DNA from 2 places in the Halomonas qinghailakensis genome. Region 1 is predicted to be linked to the other one. Evidence: predicted binding sites of a transcription regulator. Region 1 holds the regulator's gene; the other holds the start of a gene.
What was found. Region 1 encodes sigma-54, which starts transcription at its own class of promoters, with help from an activator protein. Its sites were predicted from a motif close to TGGCACNNNNNTTGCTNT; they were not measured.
Positions count from the first base shown of each region.

Region 1 (4,307 bases):
GGTGCTGCCCACCGGTGCAGCCAATGGCAATCGTCATATAGCTACGCTGGCTATTTTGATAGGCAGGCAACCACTTTTCCAACCATACCTGAATATCATTACTCATCTCTTCCACTATGGAATAACCACTTAGGAAAGTAACGATTTTAGCATCGCGCCCAGTATATTGGCGTAACGTAGGATCCCAGTAGGGGTTTGGTAGACAGCGCACGTCAAAGACTAGATCTGCATCGAGCGGCACGCCGCGTTTGTAGCCAAACGATTCAAACGTAAGGGTAAGTCTATCTTCTCGCTGCTGGGCAACCTGATCTGTTATTCGGCGTCGCAAATCGTGAACCGATAAGCGAGAGGTGTCGATCATTAGGTCTGCGAGATCTCGAATGTCGAGCAGGGTTTCTTCTTCTTTATCAATTGCTTCTTCTAACGTCATATCACTATCCCGGGTTAGCGGGTGTCGCCGCCGCGTAGCAGAATAGCGTTCAAGAAGTATGCGAGCATCCGTAGTGAGATAGATAACTTGAAAGTGAATGCTTTTCTGGCGTAAAGCCTCGAGCATTGTCGGCAATTGCTGTAAAGCTGCTGGTAGATTGCGAGCATCAATGCTGACCGCTAGCTGAGTGCGCTCTCCTTGCTCACGCAGTTCATCTACTAGGGAGCCAAGTAGCATGGCAGGTAAGTTATCGATGGCGTAATAGCCAAGATCTTCTAACGCTTGTAAGGCGATAGATTTACCGGACCCTGAACGGCCGCTAATGATCACCAGTTGCATAGATTTTCTCTTGGCATGCCAATCAAAATGGGGATAAACGTTAGTTTAGCGTGTAGTGCTTAGCGGTGGGCCATCTAGGTAACAGGCTGCTCGCGTATTTTCGCTGTGATGAGTTCTAAAAGCTCACGCTGGCTTGTGGATTTACGCAGTTGTTGACGTGTGTCGACGTTATTCATAATAGACGCCACTTGACCTAATAATGCTAAGTGGGTGTCGTCTGCCTCTTCAGGCACCAATAGCACGAATACAAGATCGACTGGATCACCATCAATAGCATCAAAATCTACCGGCTCAGCAAGCTTTAAAAAGCCAGCGATGGGCGAGCTGCAATGAGGGCTACGTGCATGAGGAATAGCAACTCCGTTGCCTATTCCTGTGCTTCCTAGGCGTTCGCGTCCAATAAGACGGCTAAACACTTCTTGGCTGTCTAAACTTGGGATGTTTTGTGCAATGAAGGTGCTGAAAAACTCCAGCACCCTCTTTTTACTGCCCCCAGGAACGTCATAGAGAACGCGCTCTGGGGGGAGGATAGTTTCCAACGTCATTGAATTAACGCACGCCTGCGCCTTGGGCGCGAGCTTGTGCTTTTTCCTTATGTTTAACGAGTTGACGATCAATTTTGTCTGCTAGCGCATCAATGGCTGCATACATGTCATTATCTAATGCTTCTGCGTGTAGGTCTGCACCGGCAGCATGCAGCGTGCAGGCAGCTTGCTGGCGCTCCTTTTCAACAGATAAGGTCACTTGTACGGTAGTAATATTGTCGTAATGGCGCTCAACGCGTTCCAGCTTTTCATTAACATAGTCACGCAAGGCGTCAGTCAGTTCTACGTGATGACCAGTGATATTTACTTGCATTGACGTGCTCCTTATCCGTCGGACTGTTCTTCGATTGTAACCCTTTTTGCGCTATTGCAAAGCCCTTAAACAGACTTTGTCTCTTTAGCGCTGTTTTATCAGCGTAAGCGGCGACGTTCGCTGGAAGAAGGAATGCCCATCGACTCGCGATATTTGGCCACTGTACGCCTCGCTACATTAATGCCTCCCTCTTCCAAAAGCGATACAAGACGGCTGTCTGAGAGAGGTTTGCCAGGCGGTTCATCTTGCACCAGTTTTTTGATTCGTGCACGGATGGCGGTGCTAGAGTGGCTGTCACCTCCGTCTTGCCCGCTCACTTGGCTGGAAAAGAAGTATTTGAGTTCAAATACGCCGCGCGGGGTATGGATATATTTCTGGGTGGTGACCCTGGAAATAGTAGATTCATGCATTTCCACAGCGTCTGCGATATCCGCTAAAATTAACGGCTTCATAGCTTCTTCGCCGTGTTCCAGAAAGCCTATCTGGCGAGCGATAATTTCTCGGCCAACACGCAGTAGCGTATCGTTTCGGCTTGAGAGGCTCTTGATTAGCCAGCGCGCTTCCTGAAGGTGCTCCTTTAAAAACTGGTTATCCTGGCTTTTGTCAGCCCGTTTGATAAGACTTGCGTAGTCAGGCTGAATACGCAGTCGTGGCAGTGCTTCTGGGTTTAGTTCCAGGTGCCAGCCTTCGTTGTCATGGCGAACCACTAGGTCTGGCGTTACATAGCTGTCATCGGTGTCTCCAAATGCGCTGCCTGGGCGAGGATCAAGGCTGCGGATCAAACGAATTACATCATCTAGCTGATCATCACCCAAGCTTAAACGTCGCTTTAACAAACGCACATCATCCTTACCGAGCGCTTCAAGAAATTGACGCACTAGCCTCTTGGCAGGCATAAGCAGCGGTGTATCTTCCGGTAGTGAGGCGAGCTGCAACATTAAACATTCGCGCAGATCACGAGCAAATACGCCGGTGGGTTCAAACTGTTGAAGACGCAGTAAGGTTGTTTCAACTTCACGCTGGCTAAGCCCTTCATGACCTTGGGCCTTAAGCCCCTCGCGGATGTCATTGAGGGGCTGAGTTAGATAGCCATTAGCATCCAGAGCATCTATAAGGCTTTCTGCGATGGCATGGTCGCGAGAGGAGAAATCCGTCATGGCGAGCTGCCAAAGTAGGTGGCCATGTAAGCTTTGACCAGCGGCTTGACGTTCAAAATCAGGCCCCTCGCCGCCGCTGCTATGGTTGCCTAGATCCTGATAAGTGTCTGACCAGTCACTATCAGTGGAGAGTTCGTTAGGAATGCTGTCGGACCATTCCGTTTCCTGGGGTTCACTAACAGCCTGTTCGCCGAATTCGTCTTCCTGCTCAAGCATTGGGTTGGCATCAAGTGCTTGCTGAATTTCTTGACGAAGGTCCAATGTTGATAGCTGCAGCAGGGCAATCGCCTGCTGCAGCTGGGGTGTCATGGTCAGCTGTGTGCCGATACGCAATTGAAGAGAAGCTTTCATGACCATCTGAGAACCACTCGTTTATCAGAAAGCTCCACCCTAGTGCGAGTTATGGTTTGGTGCAAGTGCAATAAGCATGCCACAGACACAATTTTTCAGGCAGGTGGTTGTTTACAGGCGAAAATCAGCACCTAAATAAACATCTCTTACCTTTTGGTTGTTGAGAATTTCTTGTGGCGGGCCGCTAGCGATGATGTGACCGTCGCCAACAATATAGGCGATATCGCAAATATCCAGCGTTTCTCGCACATTGTGGTCAGTAATCAATACGCCTATATGACGTTTTTTAAGTGCTCGGATAATTGCTTTAATGTCGCCTACTGAGATCGGATCGACGCCAGCGAACGGCTCGTCAAGCAAAATAAAGGCAGGTTCTGTTGCGAGGGAGCGAGCAATCTCAACACGTCTACGCTCTCCACCTGAAAGGCTCATACCTAAATTGTCGCGAATGTGGGTGATATGAAAATCTTCCAGTAGCGTCTCAAGACGTTGTTCGCGGGCGCTGTGATCAAGTGCTTTACGAGTCTCCAAGATTGCCATGATGTTATCGGCAACGGATAGTTTGCGAAAAATAGAGGCTTCTTGAGGCAGATAGCCAATCCCTGCCATGGCGCGCTCGTGCATAGGAGCATGCGTTAAATCAAGCCCATCAATGCCTACTTTTCCTGCATCAGACTTTACTAGGCCGACAATCATATAAAACGATGTTGTTTTGCCTGCGCCGTTAGGGCCAAGCAAACCGACGACGCTGCCTTGAGAGATCTCTAAATTTATGTCCTTAACCACGCGACGGCGTTTATAGCTTTTGGCTAAGTGATGGGCATAGAGTGTTTTTATCGGCGCCTCTTCGAATGTTGGTTTTGATGATGTGGTCTGAGGTGCTGGCTCTGCGCTATTTGTCGCCACTGGGCGCTCCCTATTGTTCTGGCTGAAGCGTCATTCGGATACGTTGTGGCTCACCGCCACTCACGTCAGAGCGGGCCTGAACCACGCCTTGGTCAATGAAATACTCTAATCGGCCGCCCTGAAAACGATCTGTTTGCTGGGTAAGTTCGGCTTGATCAATCAGTTCTACTCGGCGTTCGGCCACATGATAGATAATCCGCTTTGCCCAGCCTTCCATCGGGCTAGCCTGACCTTCGGGTTGGTTGCGTATATAGGCTCGCTCACCG
Region 1 covers NZ_CP096973.1:3,241,493-3,245,799, forward strand. Annotated here, with positions in the region: gene rapZ (RNase adapter RapZ) at 1-769, opposite strand, end outside; gene ptsN (PTS IIA-like nitrogen regulatory protein PtsN) at 844-1,314, opposite strand; gene hpf (ribosome hibernation-promoting factor, HPF/YfiA family) at 1,319-1,627, opposite strand; gene M0220_RS14715 (RNA polymerase factor sigma-54) at 1,726-3,141, opposite strand; gene lptB (LPS export ABC transporter ATP-binding protein) at 3,247-3,972, opposite strand; gene lptA (lipopolysaccharide transport periplasmic protein LptA) at 4,052-4,307, opposite strand, start outside.

Region 2 (4,307 bases), 1.3 Mb from region 1:
GGCGAATACGTGAGTCGGCAAAGGCCACATCTTCAGGAATGTTGGGGTCTAAGTGGTGGCAGACCATCAACATATCCAGGTGTTCGTCGATGGTGTTAACCGTATAAGGCCGCGTCGGATTAGTGGAAGACGGCAGCACGTACTCTTTTGAGCAGGCGGTCAGGATATCCGGCGCGTGACCGCCGCCTGCCCCTTCCGTGTGGTAGGTGTGAATACCGCGCTCTTTAAACGCCGCCAGGGTGTCTTCCACAAAGCCGGATTCATTGAGCGTGTCGGTGTGGATCGCGATCTGCACATCGTACTTTTCTGCCACGCTGAGGCAGTTATCAATGGAAGCAGGCGTGGTGCCCCAGTCTTCGTGGAGCTTTAGCCCCATGGCACCCGCTTCCAGCTGCGCTTCTAACGCCTCTGGCAGGCTGGCATTGCCTTTGCCCAACAGGCCAATATTCATCGGCAGGTCGTCCACCGCTTGCAGCATTTTGCCAATATGCCACGCGCCAGGCGTGCAGGTTGTCGCATTAGAGCCCGTTGCGGGGCCAGTGCCGCCGCCCAACATAGTGGTTACGCCGCTCATCAGCGCTTCTTCTACCTGTTGGGGGCAAATAAAGTGAATATGCGCGTCAATACCGCCAGCGGTGAGAATCTTGCCTTCGCCTGAGATAATTTCAGTGCCGGGGCCAATCACTATATCCACATCCGGCTGAGTGTCGGGATTACCTGCCTTGCCAATCGCCGCGATGCGTCCGCTTTGCAGGCCAACATCGGCTTTCACAATGCCCCACCAGTCTAAAATCAGCGCATTGGTAATCACCGTATCCATCACCGTGTCATCAACACGCTGGCTTTGCCCCATGCCATCGCGGATAACCTTACCGCCACCGAACTTCACCTCGTCGCCGTAGTGGGTAGCGTCTTTCTCCACCTCGATCCACAGCTCGGTATCGCCCAGGCGCACTCGGTCGCCCACGGTGGGGCCGTACATATCGGCGTAAGCTTGCCGACTGATTTTGTTAACCGGTTTCATTGCTTACCTCCATCGAGCGCACCCATCACATCGCCACGGAAGCCGTAAATTTCGCGCTTACCGACGAAGGGAATTAGCGTGACCTCGCGGGTCTGGCCAGGCTCAAAGCGAATCGCGGTGCCCGCTGCCACATCTAAGCGAAAGCCACGGGATTTGCTACGATCAAACACCAGTGCGGGGTTGGCTTCAGCGAAGTGGTAGTGAGAGCCGATCTGAATGGGGCGGTCACCGGTATTGGCCACTTCGACGCTAATCCGCTCGCGACCCACGCATAGCTCAATATCACCGTCTTTTAACTGGTACTGTCCTGGAATCATTGGGCCGGAAATCATGGCAGCCTCCTGGTTGCTGACGACTAGTTGATTGGCGTGTGAACGGTCACAAGCTTGGTGCCATCCGGAAAGGTGGCTTCTACCTGCACCTCATCCACCATTTCCGCCACGCCATCCATCACGTCGTCACGGCTAAGGATTTCACGGCCGTAGCTCATTAAATCGGCGACACTTCTGCCGTCACGGGCACCTTCAATGATTTCAAAGCTGATCAGCGCCACGGCTTCGGGGTAGTTAAGCTTTAGGCCGCGCGCTTTGCGGCGCTCGGCAAGCTGGGCAGCAGAAAACAGCAGCAGCTTGTCTTTGTCTCGTGGGGTCAGTTCCATAGCGTATGTCTCCAGCGGTGCATCAAATTAGGTTAACCAAATGCGCGGCGTGTGGGCGGCACGTGAGATCCAGCGCGGGCGTAATAAGTGCCAAGCCTGTTCACACAGCGCCCAAGCTTCATTCCGGGAGTTTCCTAGGTAACGTAATAACAGTACGCCCTGGCGAACGGTGACCGCCCAACGCGGGTTGTCCGGCAGCGCTTCGCGTAGTTCATCAATTGCGGCACCGGCATCTTCTAAGCCAACTGCCCACAGCGTGGCTTGCACCGTGGCGCCCCCCTGCCCCCAGCGCCCGTTAAAACGCGGATGAGCAGGGTCTAAGGGCTGGCGTTCAAGCCACAGCGGTTTGCCGTCCAGGGTTAAACGAAAGTGCTGTTCAATACGGCCGGTTACATAGGGAAGTTCACTGGCGGGGCGGCCCAACGCCATGATCTCCCAGCCCAGGCAGCGGGCGCTGCCATGCAACGCAATGTGCGTTCGCTGAGTACCTTTGGAGCCATCAAAGGCGATCGTTTCTTGAGGAAGCCACTCAAGGATGCCGCCATCTTCCACGTTCAGTTCGGTATCTTGGTTCCAGGCGACGCCTTGGCTATCAGCTTTATATAGTTTGTTGGCTGCAGGCGTGGTGAGCAGCGCATGTGCGTCACGCTCGATGTGGGCACGGATCGTCAGTGCGTCACCACTGACCAAGCCACCAGGCGGGTGCAGCACATAGACATGGCAGGCCTCTGTGCTGCCTTCGGGGTAAAACGGGCGTTGCACTCTCAGTGGCCCTTGGTGGCGCGCCTGCACCAACCGAGTGATGCCATTGCGGTTAGCAAAACGCAGCGCCAGCGATGCCGCCCAGAGGCGCTCTTCGTCAAAGCGGTGACCTGAGCCAGCAGCAGGTGTCGCGAGTTCACACAGCATCATGGGCGCATTTACTTCCTGTTAATAAGCATTTCATTTTCAAATGCAAGGAATGCGCCAAAATGGTGAAAAATGTGAATACGCTGCTAAAGCGCCCGTATAAGGTGAAAATAGGCAATCTAACGATGCCTATTGCGCACCAAAAAGTATCAAAAAAAGGCCAGTCGCACCGAAATGGATCATCTACGCGTTTTTAACCACTACCCGATCACGTCCACCGCGCTTTGCTTGGTAAAGCGCTTGGTCAGCGCGCTGAATAGCTCGCTGATAATCAGGGTGGCCATCGTGGAGTGTTACGCCAACGCTGACGGTCACATTAAGCAGCGTATCGGCGGTGGCTAGCATAGGTTCTTTAGCGACTGCCCGTCGTAGACGCTCGGCAAATAGTCGGCTGCCATCCTGGTCGGTATCCACCAATACAATCAAAAACTCTTCGCCGCCCATACGAAAAACATAATCACCGCCACGAGTAGAACGATCGAGAATACTCGCTACCTGCTGCAATACATTGTCGCCGGCGTCATGGCCATGGGTATCGTTAATCGACTTAAAGTGGTCAATATCTACCATCAGCAGGGCAAAGCGTTTTTCCGAATGGCGGGCAATTTCAATTTCCCGTCCCAGCACCACTGAAAGAAACTTACGATTCAACAGTCGCGTCAGGCTGTCGCGTCCTGCTTCTAGCCCTGAAGCGCGCTCTAGCACGTCGTCTAGCAGCATAAGAATAGTGCGTGCTGCATCGCGAATATCACTTAGGGCTGTGAGCCGTTGGCCCATGTCATTCTGATCAAGTGCAGCCAGCCACTCATGATCTACTTGGCGAATATGGCGCGAAATCGTGGCGATTTCTGGCGAGCCTTCAAAGGCATGGCAGGCTTTGTGAAAATACCACAGGCCAAACTCTGATTTGGAAAGCTTGGGTAGCATTGCGGTTTCCTGTTGCGCGGCAACAGCAAACATCAGCGCATTTTCCCAGTTTAATAACGCCGAGCGCTGCCGCTCGCGTTCGTCTCCAATATTCTGGGTAAGGGAAAACAGCTTGTACGCTTCTTCGGTGCGCGCATTGCGATCATTGGCGACGGAGTAGGCGTGGCTCATGATTTCCATGGCCATATCAATATGATCCGAGACGTAAACAGACGCATCGCCTGGCGACAGCGGCGCGGTGAGCGTGGCGTTAATTTTTTGGTAAAACGCCTGCTTTAGCTGCCTTGCTCCGTTAAGCACTAAGTTAACGGGGATATCGACACGGGCATGCACTTGTCCCACTTTTTCTTGTTGTTCTACCAGAGCATGAAAATCGACGTGCTCAACAGCAAACATAGCGTTTAGCCAGCGCCGCATAGAGGGGTTTAAGCGCTCGTGTACTTGATCATTGGAAAGAAAAAGCGACGCGTGCGGATCTTCTAGCATGACGCTGTAGAAATGATCTGCAAAGTAATCACAGTAGCGCTCGACCAGTATTTTCACTGCTTGGCGTAGCGATAATGGCGTACGCTCTAACAGTTCTTGCCATTCGGCGGCGAGCTGATGTTTATCTTTATAGCGCATTGCGCACCCAATTATTATTACGAAAACAAGCCATATTACACGCAAAATAATAGTGCCAATACGCACACAGCTCAGAGTTTTTAATAATAAGCTCGCCGCTTTAAGTTAATTAAAGGGCGAGCAACAGGCTGTGGATAACTTAAACGGTCAAATGCTGCTTTATCA
Region 2 covers NZ_CP096973.1:1,965,528-1,969,834, reverse strand. Annotated here, with positions in the region: gene ureC (urease subunit alpha) at 1-1,024, opposite strand, end outside; gene M0220_RS09305 (urease subunit beta) at 1,021-1,341, opposite strand; gene M0220_RS09300 (urease subunit gamma) at 1,380-1,682, opposite strand; gene M0220_RS09295 (urease accessory protein UreD) at 1,710-2,594, opposite strand; gene M0220_RS09290 (diguanylate cyclase) at 2,775-4,142, opposite strand; gene urtE (urea ABC transporter ATP-binding subunit UrtE) at 4,282-4,307, opposite strand, start outside.
Region 2: the regulator sigma-54 is predicted to act here: its motif matches at 2,634-2,651, upstream of M0220_RS09295 (urease accessory protein UreD).